DNA from 4 places in the Geobacillus sp. CX412 genome. Region 2 is predicted to be linked to each of the others. Evidence: riboswitches for the same ligand, from Rfam matches in the RefSeq annotation. Region 2 holds a riboswitch; each other region holds the start of a gene.
The links. Region 2 has a riboswitch for S-adenosylmethionine ahead of metK (methionine adenosyltransferase). Riboswitches for the same ligand answer to the same signal wherever they lie in the genome.
Positions count from the first base shown of each region.

Region 1: another riboswitch for S-adenosylmethionine. It lies ahead of NXM86_RS10540 (Na+/H+ antiporter NhaC family protein); the one in region 2 lies ahead of metK (methionine adenosyltransferase).
Region 3: another riboswitch for S-adenosylmethionine. It lies ahead of NXM86_RS14370 (bifunctional homocysteine S-methyltransferase/methylenetetrahydrofolate reductase); the one in region 2 lies ahead of metK (methionine adenosyltransferase).
Region 4: another riboswitch for S-adenosylmethionine. It lies ahead of NXM86_RS02260 (methionine ABC transporter ATP-binding protein); the one in region 2 lies ahead of metK (methionine adenosyltransferase).

Region 1 covers NZ_CP103461.1:2,004,179-2,009,301, forward strand. Annotated here, with positions in the region: gene NXM86_RS10530 (amidohydrolase family protein) at 1-492, opposite strand, end outside; partial or broken gene NXM86_RS10535 (transposase) at 1,056-1,985, opposite strand; gene NXM86_RS10540 (Na+/H+ antiporter NhaC family protein) at 2,323-3,648, opposite strand; SAM riboswitch class I at 3,758-3,863, opposite strand; gene NXM86_RS10545 (TetR/AcrR family transcriptional regulator) at 4,050-4,727, opposite strand; gene NXM86_RS10550 (DUF2705 family protein) at 4,727-5,123, opposite strand, start outside.
Region 2 covers NZ_CP103461.1:564,261-569,383, reverse strand. Annotated here, with positions in the region: gene NXM86_RS02970 (gamma carbonic anhydrase) at 1-263, shown strand, start outside; gene asnB (asparagine synthase (glutamine-hydrolyzing)) at 439-2,337, opposite strand; gene metK (methionine adenosyltransferase) at 2,540-3,751, opposite strand; SAM riboswitch class I at 3,932-4,046, opposite strand; gene pckA (phosphoenolpyruvate carboxykinase (ATP)) at 4,232-5,123, shown strand, end outside.
Region 3 covers NZ_CP103461.1:2,747,501-2,752,623, reverse strand. Annotated here, with positions in the region: gene metH (methionine synthase) at 1-1,430, opposite strand, end outside; gene NXM86_RS14370 (bifunctional homocysteine S-methyltransferase/methylenetetrahydrofolate reductase) at 1,423-3,273, opposite strand; SAM riboswitch class I at 3,350-3,452, opposite strand; gene NXM86_RS14365 (transposase) at 3,806-4,696, shown strand; gene NXM86_RS14360 (YajQ family cyclic di-GMP-binding protein) at 4,831-5,123, opposite strand, start outside.
Region 4 covers NZ_CP103461.1:454,808-459,930, reverse strand. Annotated here, with positions in the region: gene sufD (Fe-S cluster assembly protein SufD) at 1-131, opposite strand, end outside; gene sufC (Fe-S cluster assembly ATPase SufC) at 154-933, opposite strand; gene NXM86_RS02270 (MetQ/NlpA family ABC transporter substrate-binding protein) at 1,138-1,977, opposite strand; gene NXM86_RS02265 (methionine ABC transporter permease) at 1,994-2,662, opposite strand; gene NXM86_RS02260 (methionine ABC transporter ATP-binding protein) at 2,652-3,680, opposite strand; SAM riboswitch class I at 3,776-3,884, opposite strand; gene NXM86_RS02255 (O-acetylhomoserine aminocarboxypropyltransferase/cysteine synthase family protein) at 4,015-5,123, opposite strand, start outside.

The DNA.
Region 1 (5,123 bases), 1.4 Mb from region 2:
TGACCAGTCATCAGATAGTTTATAGCCCTTTGAATTACCGTACCAATCAGCTGTATATAACTTGACACCTTGCCAGTTGTATTTTTCTTTATTTTCTTCTAATTTTTCTAAACCTCGTTCACCATGTCGGGGATCGAATGTTCCATTGCAAATAAAACGATTAGGGTACTTTTTTGAAAGTTCCTCATTTGCATCAAAATTACCAAAACCATTTTTATAAAACTCTTTTAGAAGAACTGGTTGGAAAATCGCCATATCCACATATCCTTCAATAAACACATCATTCACAAGTTTTTCTGGAGAATACTTTACGAACTCATCTTTAGGCCACCAATATTCTTTCGGACTTAGATTTTTGTGATAATCATAAAAGCAACTAATAAATTGTTCTCCGTGGATATTTAATTGATTCTCCTTACTTCCATCCCATAAGGCAATGTGTGCATCAATAATAAAAATTTCTTCACCATTAGATGTTTTGATCAATTCCATTCCCCCCTCACATTAGATTAATTTTCAATTGAAAGCGGTATCATTTTTTTCGGATGTCCATAGAAAAGTATTTTTGTAGGTACGAATATTTTTAGTTTTCATTTTATTTAGAAAATTCTAATCAAATTATACTTGGTTAATCCACTATTTGAAATATATACTTAAACAAAAAACAGCAAATTTTGCCATCAATTTTTTGGGTGATGAAACAAAACTTTTTATAATCTAAAATTAAAGCACATACCCCTGTCAAGTAGACAATGAAAAAGAGTATATTATGATGCCATGGACTTTTCTCGATATTCCATCAGGGAAAGGCCGTTCAGCAATACGCATTTTCCAAATCTAATATTGTGACAGGAAGGTTGGAACAACATAAAAAAATGGGTAATTCACCATTTACTCAATCCTAGAAACATGTTAGCTGGATGAAACAGGTTCATCCGATGGGCTCCTTCTTCCGCATACGGACCACCAAGTTGGTAGAATGGAAACAGTCAAGTGCTTTCCTTGACAGGTTCCATTCTACCAACTATCATACCGATAGCGGAAGAAGTGAGAGCTTAGGCAGCCTGACTGCCTGTAGTGTTCCCTGTACACTCCAGAAATACACGCAAACGAAACCGTTCTCGATTTCGATAGCCAATGCCCGGCGTTTGATGTTTTTGATCTTGTGATTCGTTCCCTCCATTCGAGTAGCCTTTTATATAGAAGGAATCTAGCCTTTTTCAATGAGGAGAATTCCTTCTCGCTTGATCCAGGGCTTGTGTCACCTTTTGAACCACATGGTACTTATCGATCACAATCGAAGCAGATGGAAACAGAGCACGAACCGCCTTGTGATAGGGTTCCCACATGTCAAGGAATCACGGTTTGCACCATTTCTTTCGACAGGACGTTTTGATTCAACAAGTTGATGGCGGAGTCACATTGGCGGTCGGCATGCAATCCCATGACCGATCCTGCTTTGGCATCCATCAATACGGTTTCATACTGATATCCCTTTTTTACCGCGGTTTCATCTAAGCTAAGCACCATCCCTTCTGGAGAAGAGGCCTCCATCGCTGCTTGGCGCTCTTTTGCTTTTTTCGATGCGATGGAGTAATAAATGCGTTCCAATGTCGTATATGGGATACGGTGCTTTCGGCTGACTTCTTGAATGGTGGAGCTTTTACAAAGTTCATACAAGTACCCGCAACATCGATTGGTGTAATGTTGGTTTGGTGGAATCGATTCGAAAGAGGCAGAAAACACTTGGAAACAATTCCAGCATCGATAACGCTTCACCTCTACGAACAAGTACACCGGTTGACGGAAAATCGCTAAATCCCGTACTTTTCGTGTCCGTCTGTCATGGACAGTGGAAGTAAGAAACCCACAATGTGGACAACGTTCTTGTGTCTCTGTTTTCTCCACATGAATCGCATAACCATAGGAAAGAAGTTCTTGTTTAACAATTTGAATTCTGGCAATCCTAGTGATATAGAAAGCACTTGCGAAGCCTCCTTATGTTTGTTTCGTCGCTGACATTATTGCCAGGATTTCGTTAATGCTTTCTCTTTTTTATCACTAAATCACAAAATTTGGTGATGAACCTATTTTTTATTACTCTCTTCTCTTAATTTATTTTTGTGAAATATTCATAAATTATATTAGAAATGTTTAATGTTGAACAAGTCAACCAGCTTATTAAAGAAAGATTTCAACTTTGCAAAATTATTCACTAATATACTCTTTTTTCGATCATAAAAAATAGAATCGCTCCATTTGGTGAAAATGAAAGCTGACTCAACATCGCTCCAAGGGATGTTTTGAGTCAGCCCCTTTCCTTTATACCGCTTTATTCGCTTGTAAGTCTGCCTTTACTTCTTTTTGTGTTTTTAATTTCGGAAAGTCAAACACAATCGCGATCATGCCACAAACTCCAATTAAGAATGGGTAGAACGAATACTGCAAAATACTTAATGGTGAAATGGAAGCAACACCTGCTGCCACAAGCATTTGCGCACCATATGGGATGAGCCCCTGGAAACAGCATGAGAAAATATCCAATATGCTGGCAGATTTACGCGGATCAATGTCATATTGATCAGCAATGTTTTTTGCAAGTGGACCAGCAATTAAAATGGAGATCGTATTGTTTGCTGTTGAAAGATTTGTTAAGCTCACTAATCCCGCGATACCGAATTGTGCTCCTTTTTTTGACTTTACATTTCTTGTTACTAATTGAAGTAAATAATCGATTCCACCGTTATGTTTAATGACTTCCACCATACCGGAAATTAAGATCGCAAGCAATGACAATTCCTGCATTCCGGCGACCCCGTCACCGATGGCTTGAATGAGGCCCATTGCACTGTAGCTTCCATCAAGAAGACCGATGATTCCTGCTAATAAAATACCGCCTGCTAACACGACTAGTACATTAACGCCCATTAATGCTGTTATTAATACACCAAGGTAAGGTAAAATTTTCATCCAATTAAAAGATTGATTCGTAATTTCCGCTTGCTCTCCAGCAGTAATGGCCCAGAAAAGAACGATGGTGATGATTGCCGCTGGTAAAACAATGAAAAAGTTCACCTTAAACTTTTCTTTCATTCTTGTATTTTGTGTACGAACTGCCGCAATCGTTGTATCAGAGATAAAAGATAGATTATCTCCAAACATAGCACCGCCAATGACAGCTGCCATAGATAATGCCAAAGAAATATCGGTTTGTTCACTAATTCCGACTCCAATCGGCGCTAACGCTACAATCGTTCCCATGGACGTTCCCATCGAAATGGAGATAAAACATCCAATGACAAATAAACCGGCTATTAATAAATTTTGCGGAACAACGGAAAGAGCTAAATTAACCGTTGATTCAACAGCTCCCATTTTTTTAGTTACTTCCGAAAATGCCCCTGCTAATAAGAAAATGATGACCATTAACATGACATCGGCATTTCCAGCCCCTTTTGTGAACACTTCCACTTTCTTCGTTAAAGACTCTTTCCGATTCATCATCAACGAAATACTTGCCGCAATCAAAATTGCTACAATGACTGGAAATTTATAAAAATCGCCTGTAACCACGCCTGCACCAATGAATAACACTAAAAAGACCACAAACGGAAATAACGCAAATAGATTGCCTTTTCTTAACTCCACTCTTTCCACCTCATTTTATGTTTTTTTGAAGGAGCTTTCCACTTAGAGAAAAGGCCTCTTCTTATCTGAACATAAGAAGAGGCCTTATACGTATCTATATAAGAAACCCTTCTTATCTTTCAAGCACAATGCTTGCTGGATTTGGCACAGCACTCGAAAACGAGTCCGCTGCCGAGACTTCTTCGGGCCAGTCCCTCCGCCTCTCTAGATAAGAAGATGAGCAGTTGTATTTCGTTATATAAAACAAATAAAAGATTACAACATATTCATCTGTTACGCAATACACCTTGAAAATGTCTTATTTTTAAAAATTTTCAACAAATATAAAATAATACTTGTGTAACATCAATAATATGCAAAAATCCCGCGGCTTTTCACCGCGGGAGAAAGGTGCCAATAGTTTATTCTGGTTTATAGATCCCATATTTCACAATCTTAAGATAATCATTAAGTTCCTTTATTAAAGACTCGGGATTATGAATAAAATCAAATTGCTTATTTTTGTAGAGAGTCAGATACTTATTCGTCAGCTGTTCAACGATAAACATCGTCATGCGGATCGCGGTATCCACGGAAATATCCTCTCTAAGTTTTTCCGTTTGGATCAGATCTTTAATATAGACATGCTTCAGCAAAAAATCTTCCTGATAAGCTTCGTAATGTTTCTTAATAATTTCTTCCATTTCCTTCTTTACTGCCACTGGAGGATTAGTAAAGGCATCCGTAATAAACTGAGCTTCTTGGAGATACTGAACCGTTAGTTTTTGTTTCAACAGGACGATTTCTTTGATCCTTTCAAAGAAATCATCAGATTGGATTTTTTCCATTTCTTCCATTGCTAGTTCCGTCAGAAAGTCCTTCACATAATTCACTAAATAAAGGTATAAGTTTTTCTTGCTCTTAAAATAATGAAAAAGGATTCCCTTGGAAATTCCCGCCCGTCTCGTAATAACATCTGTAGAGGTCTTTTCATAACCATTCTTCACAAATTCCTCGATGGCCACTTTGATGATCAAGTCTTTTTTCTCTTTAGGCTGCTTTTCAAATGCTGAATACAATTTTAACACCTCTAATTTCATTAGACTGCAATATCTTTCTTTTTATATACCATATATGAAGCGAAGATACTAATCAAAATAACCGCAGCCATAATAAAGATATACAAAGGCTCAATCTCGTTATCATTGATAATGGAGGCAGCGTCCACATATTTAAACGGGCTTATATATTTTAGGAACTCTAAGTCTTCCGATATCCCTGCCATCACATTCATAAAGTAGGCAGCTAGGACAATCCCCAGTGAGATCGAAAGGATGTTTCTTGTTTTTTTCATCATCGACGACAACATAAACGCAATTGCACCGAACGTCAAATGAAGCAATATCGTTGCGGCGATTAATAAACTAAATGTGTCTGTCGGAACATCCGGGTCTTTTGCAAATTGAAATCCAATGATGCTTGCTACGGCTGAAACT
Region 2 (5,123 bases):
ATAGCGCCATCATCCGAAAAAACGCTTTAATCGGCATGGGCTCGATTATTCTCGATGGTGCGGAAATTGGCGAAGGAGCGTTTATCGGTGCCGGAAGCCTTGTCCCACAAGGAAAAAAAATTCCGCCGCACACGCTCGCATTTGGCCGTCCCGCTAAAGTCATTCGTGAATTAACTGACGAAGATGTCCGCGAGATGGAGCGAATTCGCCGCGAGTATGTGGAGAAAGGGCAATATTATAAATCGCTGCAGCAAGATAAATGATAATAGGAAACGCCGAGCAGACCGGTTAACATTACGTCGTTGTTATTATGGGATATGACCAAGATGATATTTATTTCACCGGTCCGCTGACTGATGAAATAAAAAAGCATCCAAAGTCGATTTTTTAAGATGTTGGGAGGCAAATAGGAAGACAGGCATCACCCTATCAGCTTGATTAGATAAGCTGGGAATGCCTGTCTTTTTTATATAGGTGAAAAAAATCATACTTTTTTTCAATATAGACTTGATGCCAAATCATAAATACTAGCACCGTCCAAATTTTGCGGCTATGATCCGCTTTATTGGCACAATGCTCTTCTAACAAGCGATATAACACATCTTTATGGAATAAATGATCGGTTTCACTTTCCTTGATGATTGTTTTTGCCCAATCATGCATTTCATTTTTAAGCCAATGGCGAATCGGCACTGGGAAGCCAAGCTTTTTGCGGTGAAGAACATGATCGGGAACAATGCCTTCTGCCGCTTTGCGCAAAATGTATTTCGTCGTATTATTAGCCGTTTTCATTTCCGGCGGAATTTTTGCCGCCACTTCAAAGACGGCCTTGTCTAAAAATGGGACGCGCAATTCCAACGAATGGGCCATCGTCATTTTGTCGGCCTTTAACAAAATATCTCCGCGCAACCATGTGTGAATATCAATATATTGCATCCGATTCATCGGTGGATAATGGGTTGTCTCTTCATAAAACGGACGAGTAATCTTCGTATATTCCAACCCATGTTTGTAAGATTTCAACAAACCTTGCTTTTCTTCTTCACTATACATTTTCGCATTTCCAATGTAACGTTCTTCCATCGGAGTTAATCCGCGTTCGATAAAGCTTTTTCCTTTGACACCTTCTGGAAGCATATGGGCAATGACGCGCAATGCGGATTTTACCGGGTTAGGGATCCGTTCAAACACTTTTAATGACTGTGGTTCGCAATAAATATTGTACCCTCCAAATAACTCATCTGCTCCCTCTCCAGAAAGAACAACCGTTACATGCTTTCTCGCTTCACGGGCGACGAAATAAAGCGGAACAGCTGCTGGATCGGCAAGCGGATCATCCATATGCCACATAATTTTCGGCAATTCTTCCATGTACTCTTCTGGTGAAATGACGTAGCTAATGTTTTCGACACCTAATTTTTCCGCTGTTTCTTCCGCAACAGTAATTTCGCTAAACCCTTCCCATTCAAAACCAACCGAAAAAGTTTTGATGTTCGGATGAAACTGCTTCGCAATCGAAGCAATCAGCGAAGAATCGATTCCGCCCGATAAAAATGAACCAACCGGCACATCACTGCGCATATGTACGCGTACAGAATCGAATAAAACATTGCGAATTTCTTTCACAAATTCGTCTTCCGATTTCCATACAGGCTGGAACCGCGCTTTCCAATAGCGGTGTACCGTTAATTTTTCACCGACTTTCTTTTTGATATAGTGGCCCGGCTCCAATTTTTTAATCCCAACGGACATGGTCATTGGCTCAGGCACATATTGGAATGTTAAATAGTGCTGCAGTGCATTATAATCAAGAACGTCGTTTTCCATTGCATGCAAAATGCTTTTCTTTTCCGATGCAAAAAACGTACGACCCGCTTCTTCTAAGTAGAAAAACGGCTTAATGCCGAATGGGTCGCGCGCGGCAAAAATCGTTTTTTCTTCTTTATCCCAAATGACAAACGCAAACATGCCGCGAAGCTTTTCTACCGCTTTTTCTTTTTCAGCGCTGTAAAGAGCGATAATGACTTCCGTATCCGAGTTGGTTGCAAATTCATATCCTTTTTCCACTAATTCATCCCGCAGCTCAAGGTAATTGTAAATTTCGCCATTAAAAATAATCCAATACCGCTCATTTTCGTAAGAAAGCGGCTGATGACCTGCTTCTAAATCAATGATGCTTAAGCGGCGGAACCCGAAATGGACATATTCATCAAAATAGTATCCATGATCGTCCGGACCACGATGTGTAATCATATCATTCATCTCTTCGAACGTTTTCTGCCATTGTTCGTCTGGCATTTTCGGCTCATCATGAACGCATCCGATAAACCCACACATGTTTTGTTTCACCTGTTCCTTTTATATTTACCCTATTGGTTATACCATACATAATAGGAATATAGCATTTCGTTTACTCTTTTGAAACAAATTGTTGCCAATCTTTTCTGCAGAGCAGTCGAAGCAGATGCTTTTTCGTTGCGTTTGCCCTTGATTTTGCCAAAAAAAGAGAGCTACATAACGTAACTCCCTTTTCTGTTTGTTATTGCTTTGCTAACGCAAGAGCTTGCTCTTTCAATGTTTCCGCTTTATCAGTGCGCTCCCATGGAAGATCGATGTCCGTGCGTCCGAAATGGCCATAAGCCGCTGTTTGTTTATAAATTGGGCGGCGCAAATCTAACATTTTAATAATGCCAGCAGGACGAAGATCAAAATTGTTGCGCACCACTTCAATTAAAATATCTTCGGATACTTTTCCGGTCCCGAATGTATCAATGGAAATGGAAACTGGTCTTGCAACACCGATCGCATATGCCAACTGCACTTCACATTTATCCGCAAGTCCTGAAGCAACAATGTTTTTCGCTACATAACGCGCTGCATAGGCTGCGGAGCGGTCTACTTTTGTCGGATCTTTACCAGAAAACGCACCGCCGCCATGGCGAGCATAACCGCCATATGTGTCAACGATAATTTTCCGTCCTGTTAAGCCAGCATCGCCTTGAGGTCCGCCGATGACGAAACGGCCTGTCGGGTTAATAAAATATTTTGTGTTTTCATCGATCAGTTCTGCTGGTACAATCGGCTTAATGACATGTTCTTTAATATCGCGCTCAATTTGTTCTTGTGTAATTTCCGGATGATGTTGCGCTGATACAACGATCGTATCGATACGCACTGGTTTTCCATTTTCATCGTATTCTACTGTTACTTGTGTTTTACCATCTGGACGCAAATATGGCAAAATGGCTTCTTTCCGCACTTCTGACAAACGGCGTGCCAAACGATGCGCTAACGAAATCGGAAGCGGCATTAATTCTTTCGTTTCATTGCAAGCAAATCCAAACATTAACCCTTGGTCTCCAGCACCGATCGCTTCAATTTCCTCGTCAGTCATCTGACCTTCGCGGGCTTCTAACGCCTTATCGACTCCCATTGCGATATCTGGAGACTGTTCGTCAATCGATGTCAATACAGCACAAGTATCGGCATCAAAACCATATTTCGCACGAGTATAGCCAATTTCGCGAACCGTATCGCGGACGATTTTCGGGATATCTACATATGTTGATGTCGTAATTTCTCCACTTACGAGCACAAGCCCTGTTGTAACGCTCGTTTCGCATGCGACGCGAGCATTCGGATCCTTCTCTAAAATGGCATCTAAAATGGCATCGGAAATTTGGTCACAAATTTTGTCAGGATGACCTTCCGTTACAGATTCCGAAGTAAATAAACGTCTTTTTTTTGACATTCGTCAGTTTCCTCCTCTTTTCATAATCGAACGTCTAAATATTGTATTCTTGCAAACTGCAGATGATACGGTACTCATTCCCTTTTATTATAGCTTTTATATATCTTGACACATAGACATATAAAAAAACCTTTCCTGTAATTTTGAGGAAAGGTCATTGCAATCATATTGCTCCTTTCACTCTTATCGCTCAAGGACGTTGCCTTGCCACAGGTTAGCACCATTTCACACATTTCCAGTTGTGACGGTTGCTGGGTTTCATCGGGCCTGTCCCTCCACCGGCTCGGGATAAGAGTATCCGTTCAATGAGTTATCATATCGTAATTAAATAAAGAAAGTCAACAAAATTAGACAATTTTTTTATGAACAAAAATGAGAAAAATAAAAGAAAAGAAATTGTCACAAATAGTATGGACTAATAATAAAAATGTGTTATACTATTTTAAGGAGACCATTTCAATAAAAAGGAAGGTTTTGTACATGGGAGTCGCTAATATGACAAGTAAACTTACCACATTATTACAACAGCCAAATGTGTTTCATAATTTATCGGTAGCACAGCTTGTAGAAAAAGTGTTGCAACGAAATGAAGGTCGGTTGACAGCTACCGGAGCAGTTGCGGTAACGACAGGAAAATATACAGGTCGCTCTCCAAAAGATAAATACATTGTAGAAGAAGCTTCGACGAAATCAAAAATCGATTGGGGGACGACGAACCAGCCGATTTCTGAAGAAGTTTTCGAAAACTTATACAATAAGGTAATTGACTATTTAATGAAAAAAGATGAAATATTTGTTTTTAAAGGATTTGCCGGCGCTGATCCCAAATACCGCTTACCTATCCAAGTCATTAATGAATTTGCGTGGCAAAATTTATTTGCACATCAACTATTTATTCGCCCAACAGCGGAAGAACTGCAAACACACAAAGCGGAATTCACCGTTATTTGCGCACCAAACTTTAAAGCAGATCCTGCCGTTGATGGAACAAGATCGGAAACATTTATCATTATTTCTTTTGAACGGCGGATCGTGTTAATCGGTGGCACAGAATATGCTGGCGAAATGAAAAAATCGATTTTCACTGTGATGAATTATCTGCTCCCAGAACAAGGAATTTTATCGATGCATTGTTCGGCAAACGTCGGTAAAGAAGGGGATGTCGCATTATTCTTTGGTCTATCCGGCACGGGAAAAACGACGCTTTCCGCCGATCCAAACCGCCGTCTTATTGGTGATGACGAACACGGCTGGTCCAACCGCGGCATCTTTAATATCGAAGGCGGTTGCTATGCAAAATGCATCAATTTATCACGGGAAAAAGAACCGCAAATTTTTGATGCGATCGGATTCGGTGCGGTGCTCGAAAACG
Region 3 (5,123 bases), 1.3 Mb from region 2:
ATTTCCAGCTTCCGCTCAGCATGAATCGCCATTCCCTGTTCATCAATCGTTCCGACAACGACGGCAGCACCATATTTGTGAAGGAGAGGAATGACTTTTTCAAACCGTTCTTCGCCGTCTTCCAAATTAATCGAGTTAATGATTGCTTTCCCTTGTGAATAAGTGAGAGCGCGTTCAATAACGCGTTCATCCGTCGAATCAATGACAAGCGGCACTTTTACTTTTTTTACAACTTGTTGGATAAACTTTTCCATATCTTCTTGTTCGTTGCGGTCCGGGTCGGCCAAGCAAATATCGATGACGTGCGCGCCGTTTTTTACTTGCGCGCGGGCAATTTCCGCCGCTTCTTCATATTTTCCTTCGGCGATGAGCCGTTTAAATTTGCGCGAACCGATTACGTTTGTCCGCTCGCCGACAAACAGCGGACGCATTGTTTCATCGTAAATAAGCGGATCGATGCCGGAGACGGCATGAACGTCAAAAGATTTCGGAATCGGCCGCGGTGGAATGTCCCGGACCGCTTCGGCGATGGCGCGAATATGTTCCGGGGTTGTTCCGCAACAGCCGCCGACGATGTTAATCCATCCTTTTTCAGCGAATCGTTGGATTTTTTTCGCTAACATTTCCGGTGTCTCGTGATAGCATCCTTCTTCATCCGGAAGCCCAGCGTTCGGATAGCAGCTTACAGCAGTGTTCGCCAAGGAAGCGAGCGCGCGCAAATGGTCGGTCATAAACTCGGGGCCGGTCGCGCAGTTTAATCCGACCGCGAACGGCTTCATATGCTGGACGGAGATGAAAAACGATTCAATCGTTTGTCCTGCTAATGTTGTTCCCATTGGTTCAATCGTCCCGGAAATCATAATCGGCACTTTTTTTCCGACCGCTTCAAACGCCTTGGAAATGCCGATAAATCCAGCTTTGACGTTTAAGGTGTCTTGGCACGTTTCTAATAAAAGCAAGTCGACTCCGCCAAGCAATAGTCCACGCGCTTGTTCTTCGTAAGCGGCAACTAATTGTTCGAACGTAATGCCTCCTGTAACGGATAACGTTTTTGTCGTCGGTCCCATTGAACCGGCGACAAAGCGCGGCCATTCGGGAGTAGAGTAGGCGTCGGCGGCTTTGCGCGCAAGCCTAGCTGCTTCGATATTTAACTCTAGCGCTAAATGGCCAAGATGATATTCATCTAACACAACGCTTGTCGCACCGAACGTGTTTGTTTCGATAATATCCGCTCCCGCCTGCAAATATGCTTCATGAATGCGCTCGATCACATGCGGGGCGGTGAGCGTCAAATATTCGTTGCATCCTTCGTATGCTTCTCCGCCGAAATCATCAGCTGAGAGCTTCGCGCTTTGAATCATCGTTCCCATTGCGCCGTCAATAATTAATATTTTTTTTTCGAGCTGTTGCTCAAGTGTGATGTTACCCATGGAGTACCTTCCTTTCTTGTGCGGCTTGTTCCTTTTCATGAATGTAGCGAACGAGTTCGACGGTCATTTCATAGCGCAAAAACGGCGTAATTAAGTAGATGCCGTTAAATAAGTCAAAAGCGGCGTCAATGAGCGATTTGGCAATTGCGATTCCTTCGCGCGCAGATTGCACTGGGTCATTCGCGCATGCCGCCATGCGGGAGCGGATTTCATCAGAAAGAGTAATTCCCGGCACTTCATGATGAAGGAAATCGGCGTTGCGCGCGCTCACTAGCGGCATAATGCCGATGTAAATCGGCGTCTCAAGATGCTTCGTCGCTTCATACACCTCTTCGATTTGCCGCTCGGAATAAAGCGGCTGGGTGATAAAATAATGGGCGCCGCATTGAATTTTTTTCTCCAGACGCTCTACAGCCTTATCTAAATGACGGACGTTCGGGTTAAAGGCCGCGGCAATCGAGAAGTTTGTTTTTTGCCCGAGCGATTTTCCGGAATACGAAAGCCCTTCGTTAAATTGGCGAATCAGCCGGATTAAATCAAAGGAAGATAAATCATAGACGGATGTCGCTCCAGGAAAATCGCCGATTTTCGATGGGTCTCCGGTGATGGCGAGCACATCGGTGATGCCGAGCGTATGCAGGCCCATCAAGTGCGACTGCAAGCCGATTAAATTGCGGTCGCGGCAGGTAATATGAATAAGCGGGCGGATGCCGAGCTGCTCTTTGACGATGGAGCCGAGCGCCATGTTGCTGATTCGTGGAGTTGCCAGCGAGTTATCGGCCAATGTCAACGCATCAATGTTCGCTTCTTTCAGCGCTTTGGCGCCTTCTAAAAATTTCGCGATCCCTAATTTTTTCGGCGGGTCAAGCTCAACGATCACCGAGCGCCGCTTACGTACGATATCTTGCAACGGCGGTACGGCATTTGGTTCGTTTGTTTGGATAGAAATCGGAACATGACGTTGTTTAACGACTTTTTCTGTAATCGGTGTCCGATCGGTTAAGGCGTTTGCTATCGCTTCGATATGTTTCGGCGTCGTGCCGCAGCACCCGCCAATCAGGCGCACGCCTTGTTCACGGAAGGCAAGAGCCGTTTCTTTAAAATAATCGGTGTTTGTTTCATAGATAAGCCGTCCGTCGCGATAATCCGGCAAGCTTGCGTTCGGATACGCGGAAAGAAACGCTTTTTTCGGCAGCGGCACTTCCTCGAGTGAACGAATCATATGATATGGACCGAGACGGCAATTTAGACCGATGACATCAGCTCCCAACTGCTCCAAGCGCGCCAACGCTTCAGAAAGGGGAGTGCCGTCTTGCAAGACGCCAACTTCGTGGAGGGAGACGTGCGCGATAATCGGCTTATCCGTTTCTTTGCGCGCAATCGCAAGCACCGTCTGCAATTCTTCCAAATCGTAATATGTCTCGAGCAATAAGCCATCGACGTCTTCGTTTAAAAGCACAAATAATTGCTCGCGAAACGTCCGCTTTACTTCGTCGATGGAAACGGCGCTTTTGTTGATGCTCCGTAATCCGCCGATCGTTCCAAGCACATAGGCTTTATTTCCCGCCGCCTTTTTGGCGAGCCTTACTGCCGCGCGGTTAATGGATGGCACTTCATCTTCCAATCCGTAGCGGGCAAGTTTGACATAGTTGGCGCCATATGTATTCGTTTGGATTACTTCTGCGCCCGCGGCGATATATGCTTCATGAATGTGAATGATGTCTTCCGGTTTTGATAAATTTAGTTCTTCAAAACATCGGTCGACGCCGTGCGAGTATAATAGCGTTCCCATCGCTCCATCGGCGATAAGGATGCGTTCTTTTAAGTCTTGCAAAAACCCCACGATCATTCCCCCGTTCTATGAAGATAGTAAAAGAAAAAAGCCTTCTATAAGAAGAAGACTTTTTATGTATCGTCTCTTCTTATCTTCCAGGCGTTTCGCCTGTCTGGATTTAGCACCTTGACTTCCGCCAGGTTGCTGAGAGTTCATCGGGCCAGTCCCTCCCCCTCTCTTGATAAGAACTAGATATGTAGTTTTCAAAAAATATTTATATATTACTGTAAATGATTTTGTAGAAATATTCAATATAATTTTACAAAAATGACTCCCTTTATACGCAGCTGCTGAACTTTTCTGTCCGTCTCGCTTAGTTCCATTGCTATGATGAGGATGATGGCTAGCCAAAAGCAGGATAAACGCTTGGCAGCTCTCACGAATCCTTATTACCGCCTAGAAGAGTGGGAAAAAGGATGTTTAAAAATATGAACGTGTTGCAAAACGCATAACGAATGCATAAATGCACATAAAAAATCCACCACCTTGGAAATCATATACAGTGACCAAAAAAACAACTCTCCAAGGGGTGGACACTATTATGATTTCCAATTGGAACAGCGAACATGCATGGACTTATGAAATTGACCCAATTTTAGAAGCATTATTTCGGTATATCGACTCGCTATCATTGCCGGAAACACCGTATGTGACAGGAAGACCGCCGGTGTCGAAAAAATCGTTGTTGAAATGTTTCTTTTTGAAAACCTATTTTTCCATTGATTCCTTGCGAAAATTAGTGCGCATCCTGCAGCGTTTTCGCTGTTTTCAACGGGCCTGTGGGCTTGGTGAAGTCTCTCACCTTTCTACGTTTTCCCGTGCGGCGAAGTGGTTCCGGGAACAAGGATTTCCTGTTTTTCATGCACAGCTGCTCAAAGATCTAGAAGTACGTTATCCGCAAATCGTGCTGATCGACAGCACAGCCCTTCGAAGCAGTCTTTACGATTCACAGGCGAAGTGGGGAGTGTCCACCCGATATCACTGGTTTAAAGGATATAAACTCCATCTCTGCACCACCGCCGAGGGAATCATTTTATCTCATGTGTTGACCACAGCGAATCGAAATGATGCGGCAGTAGCACCAGAATTGCTTGTTTCTTTAAAGCAGTGGGATATCGAATTTGTATTGGGCGATGCCGCGTATGACAGTGAAAAGGTTCGTCAAACAGCAGAGCAGTCAGGAATCCTATTCATTTCCCCTATCAACCGCCGCAATAGCGAGGAACGAAAAGATGCCTATGGCCGGGTTCTTCCTGTATTTTTGAAAACGAGATTTGGCCAATGGCTGTTTGGACTTCGTCGTGAGATTGAACGAGTATTTAATGAGTTAAAGAGTGACGGGTTGGAACAGCCAAGATGGTATGGATTTCATCGATATGTACTGCATGTGTTATGTTGCATCCTTATGCATAACTTCGAGTTTTTACTCTAGTTTTGCAACACCATCAAATATATGAAAAAACGGAAGGAAGTAATCCCGGTGAAAGAAAAAATCAATAATGGCATTGTCAAAGAAGAGAAGAAAAGAAAACACGGATGGGAGGGCTATAACTCCTCCCATCCGTGTTAGCGGTAGTTAACAAATTGCACATCAATCGGCAAGTCCGCTTCGCGAATCGCGGCGATGACCTTTTGCAAGTCATCTTTGCTTTTGCCGCTGACGCGGATTTGATCGTCCTGTACTTGGCTTTTCACTTTCAGGCCAGTGTTTTTAATGATCGTGTTGATTTTTTTCGCGTTTTCTTTATCGATGCCTTGCACAAGTTTGGCGCGCTGGCGCACCGTGCCCCCAGAAGCTGGCTCAATTTTGCCGTATTGGATGTTTTTCGTCGGCACGCCGCGTTTAATGAGCTTGCCGA
Region 4 (5,123 bases), 110 kb from region 2:
GGCAGCGGCAACTCTTCTGCTTTAGCAAGAGCTTGTAAGCGAAGCTGTAAAAGCCAGTCCGGTTCGCCGCGTCCGCTGGAAAATGAGCGCACATATTGTTGGTCGAATGGTATTTTTGTTCCTGTCGTCATAATATAATACTCCTCCTAACGCTTACGCTTCTTGCTCAACCGTTTCATCTTCAATGCCAAGTTCTTTTTTAATCCAATCGTATCCTTCCGCTTCAAGACGTTGTGCCAACTCCGGACCACCGGATTTTACGATACGCCCTTGCATCATGACATGCACATAATCCGGTGTGATGTAGTTTAGTAAACGCTGATAGTGCGTAATGATCAAACAGCCGAATTCGCTGCTGCGCATTTCATTAATTCCTTTTGAAACAATTTTTAATGCATCAATATCAAGACCGGAGTCGATCTCGTCCAAAATCGCGATTTTCGGTTCAAGCATCATTAATTGAAGAATTTCGTTGCGTTTTTTCTCTCCGCCGGAGAATCCTTCATTTAGATAGCGATGCGCCATATCTGGATTCATTTCGAGAAATTCCATTTTTTCGTCAAGTTTGCGGATAAATTTCATTAAAGAAATTTCATTTCCTTCGCCAAGACGAGCGTTAATGGCGGCACGAAGAAAATCCGCATTCGTTATGCCGCTAATTTCGCTTGGATATTGCATCGCCAAAAATAAACCGGCGCGTGCACGTTCATCCACTTCCATCTCCAACACGTTTTGCCCGTCTAATGTAATGCTTCCTTTTGTTACTTCATATTTTGGATGTCCCATAATCGCCGACGATAACGTTGATTTTCCCGTTCCGTTCGGACCCATAATCGCGTGAATTTCTCCGCCTTTTACTTCTAAATTCACACCTTTTAAAATTTCTTTTCCTTCAACGGATACGTGAAGATCTTTAATTGTTAACACTGCCATGAAGAATACCTCCAATTTTCACTAAAAATTGTGTATATCATTGACTTGCTTGTCTTTCCATTCTCATTTTATTCTCATTACAATCTTATAACAAATGAAAAGTATTAGCAACCTTTTGAAGAGAATATCACTATGTTCATAGTGAAAAATATTTTGATCAAGATTGTTTTATAAAAATAACGGAAGCGGACCGCTTCCGTTATTTTATTGCGCTGCTGGAATGACAGCACCTTTATATTTTTCTTTAATAAAGTCTTGAATTTCTTTCGACTGTAACACTTCGACAAGCGTTTTAATTTCTTTGCGGTTTTCATCGCCTTTGCGTACAGCGATAATATTGACATATGGGTTATCTTTCGGCGACTCAACAGCAATTGGATCCTTCGCAGGATCTAATCCCGCGTCAAGCGCATAGTTGGCGTTGATGAGCACAGCATCGCCTTCGCCGTTTTTATAAATTTGTGGCAGCAATCCTGCTTCCACATCTGCTTCAAATTTTAAATGTTTTGGATTTTCCACAATGTCTTTGACCGTAGCTTTTGTTTTATCGATACCTTCTTTTAATTTAATTAACCCTTTTTCTTGCAGCATCGATAAAATGCGACCATGGTCTGCAACCGAGTTGCTCATGATGATCGTCGCACCGTCTGGCAATTCTTCGAGGCTTTTATATTTTTTCGAGTAAAGACCGATTGGCTCAATATGAATGCCGCCAGCGTTGACAAAGTCATATCCGTGTTCTTTTTTCTGTGCTTCTAAATACGGAATATGTTGGAAATAATTGGCATCAATTTCTTTATCTGCTAACGCTTTGTTTGGTAAAACATAATCTTGGAATTTAACAATTTTTAAGTCAATGCCTTTTTCTTTTAAAATCGGTTGTGCTTTTTCTAAAATTTCCGCATGTGGAACATTGGAAGCTCCAACCACTAATTTTGTTAATTTCCCTTCTTTTTTGCCACCATCAGCGTTGTTATTGCCTCCACATGCTGCCAAAGCCAACACAAGAACGACGGCAAATAATGCACTAATCCATTTTTTCATATTGATCTTCCCCCTTTTATCGTTTATCTATTTTGGAAGTGACAAAGTCACCGATAAACTGAATGACAAAGACAATCACCAAAACTAGAACGGTGGCGACAAACGTCACATCATTATGGCTGCGCTGAAATCCTTCAAGATACGCTAAGTTGCCAAGGCCGCCGGCGCCAACGACCCCTGCCATCGCTGTATATCCAACTAAAGCAATTGCAGTGACGGTAATTCCAGATACAAGAGCAGGCAATGACTCTGGGAGAAGCACTTTCCAAATAATCGTGGCCGTTGTCGCTCCCATCGCTTTGGCCGCTTCGATGACACCTTTATCAATTTCGCGAAGCGCAATTTCCACCATTCTCGCGTAAAATGGCGCCGCTCCAATAATGAGTGCTGGCAATGCCGCATTTGCGCCAAGAATCGTTCCGACAACGAATTTTGTAAACGGGATTAACAAAATAATTAATATGATAAATGGGATGGAACGAAAAATGTTAACGATAGCGGCGATGATCATATTCGCCAGGCGGTTTTCCCATAAGTTGCCCTTTGACGTTAAAAATAAAAGCAGTCCAAGAATCGTTCCTAATATAAATGTTGCAACGACAGAAATTCCTGTCATATAAAGCGTTTCAACGGTCGCTGCCCAAATCATATCCCACTCTACATTTGGTAAGAGGTTAGCGAGCATCCGTAATCACCTCCACCGCCACTTGCTGCTTTCGAATATAATCGATCGCGCGGGCCACTTCCTCTTTCTCTCCATCCATATGAACAAACAGCACACCGTAAGCGCCTTGGTGGGTTTGCGAAATTTTTCCTTGAAGAATATTCGCATCAACTTGAAATTGGCGAACAACGTTAGCAATCAGCGGCTGTTCCGTAACCTCTCCAACAAACGTCAATTGAAAAACCGTTCCTTTTGGATATTTATCGAGTAAATGCGCAATCGTTTCTTTCGTTTCCTCCGGTTCGATGACCTGCTGTACAAACCGTTTCGTAATCTCTTGTTTTGGCCGCCGGAACACTTGCAGCACTTCGCCTTGTTCGACAATTTTTCCGTTTTCCATCACTGCGACGCGGTTGCAAATTTTACGAATCACGTGCATTTCATGGGTAATTAATACAATTGTCAATCCTAAACGCTTATTAATATCCACCAAAAGTTCCAAAATGGAATCGGTTGTCTGCGGGTCTAGCGCGGATGTCGCCTCATCGCACAATAACACTTTTGGATTGTTCGCCAAAGCGCGCGCGATGCCGACGCGCTGCTTTTGCCCGCCGCTAAGCTGTGACGGATAGGCGTTTTCTCTTCCTTGCAAACCTACAAGCTGAATCAACTCGTCTACTCGTTTTTTCCGCTGTTCTTTCGGTACACCGGCAATTTCTAATGGAAACGCAATGTTTTCGCGAACCGTTCTTGACCATAATAAATTAAAATGCTGAAAAATCATTCCGATTTCCTGACGGGCCTTTCGCAATTCCTTTCCTTTAATATTAGCAATATCCCGTCCAGCGACAATGACTTTCCCTTTGGTCGGTTTTTCCAATCCGTTAAGGAGACGGATTAACGAACTTTTTCCCGCCCCGCTATATCCGATGATTCCGAAAATTTCGCCTTCTTTAATTTGCAAAGAGACATTATCCACTGCTGTTACAGATCCATTGGCCGCTTCATATATTTTTGTCACGTTTTCTAATGTAATCATGCACATTTCCACCTTCCCTCATGTAAAAGACGGCTCGCCGCAAAAAGAAAGCCTTTCTGCTCAAGAGAACAGAAAGGCAATGATTACCGTTCTGTCTCTTATCTCTCAAAGCAGACGCTTTGTGTGAATTGGCACCATTTCAGCGAGTACGCTGACGGTTGCCGGGCTTCATTGGGCACATCCCTCCACCTCTCTTGATAAGAGCACAAAAAACACTTTATTCAATTAAAATCTCTCAATAATTACGAATGTGATTTTATCACTATATGTCGAATAGTGTCAATGGAAATGTTATGGTCATTATGGAAAATGGCATGATTATCATTTCTTGTGATTATGAGACGGAAACATCAGATGTAATTCCGGTAGCAGCCGCAATTGCCTGTTCTAAATCTTCGATTAAGTCATCGATATTTTCGATGCCGACAGATAGACGAACTAAATCTTCTGTCACTCCAGATGATTTTAGTTCTTCTTCGTTTAGCTGTTGATGTGTGGTGCTTGCAGGATGGATAATTAAACTTTTCGCATCGCCAACGTTGGCAACATGCGACCATAATTTTACACTGTTGATCAATTTCGCTCCTGCCTCTCTGCCGCCTTTTACGCCAAATACAACGATGGAACCCGCTCCTTTTGGCAAATATTTTTTCGCTAGTTCTTTTGCTGGATGACTGTCATGTTCTGGATAAAGCACCCACTCTATTGCTGGATGACGATCTAAATACTCGACGATTTTTCTTGTATTCGCAATATGTTCTTTCATACGTACATGCAATGTTTCAAGACCAAGCTGAATTTGAAAGGCATTAAATGGGCTAATCGCTGGACCTAAATCGCGAAGCAGCTGCACGCGAGCTTTGACAATGTATGCAGCAGGTCCAAACGCCTCAGCATACACAAGGTTGTGATAGCTTGGATCAGGAGTAATAAATCCTGGAAACTTTGGCGAATTCCAGTCAAAATTACCACCATCAACAATGATGCCGCCTAAGGTCGTCCCATTCCCAACAAGCCATTTTGTGGCGGAATGGATCACGATATTCGCCCCATGTTCAATTGGTCTGCACAAATAAGGAGTGGCGAATGTGTTGTCGATAATGAGCGGAATTCCCGCTTCACGAGCGATTTGCGCCACCGCCTCAATATCTAATATGTGCAAACTAGGGTTGCCAATCGTTTCGGCGAAAATTGCTTTCGTTTTTGGTGTAATCGCTGCTCGGAAATTTTCCGGATTAGACGGATCGACAAAGTGGGTTTTAATTCCGTATTTCGGCAATGTATTGACGAACAAATTATATGTACCGCCATATAACGTAGATGCCGATACAATTTCATCCCCAGCTCCGGCGATATTCAAAATGGCCAGTGTAATGGCGGCCATTCCGCTAGCGAGAGCAAGACTGCCCACTCCACCTTCCAGCTGTGCCACCCTTTCTTCCA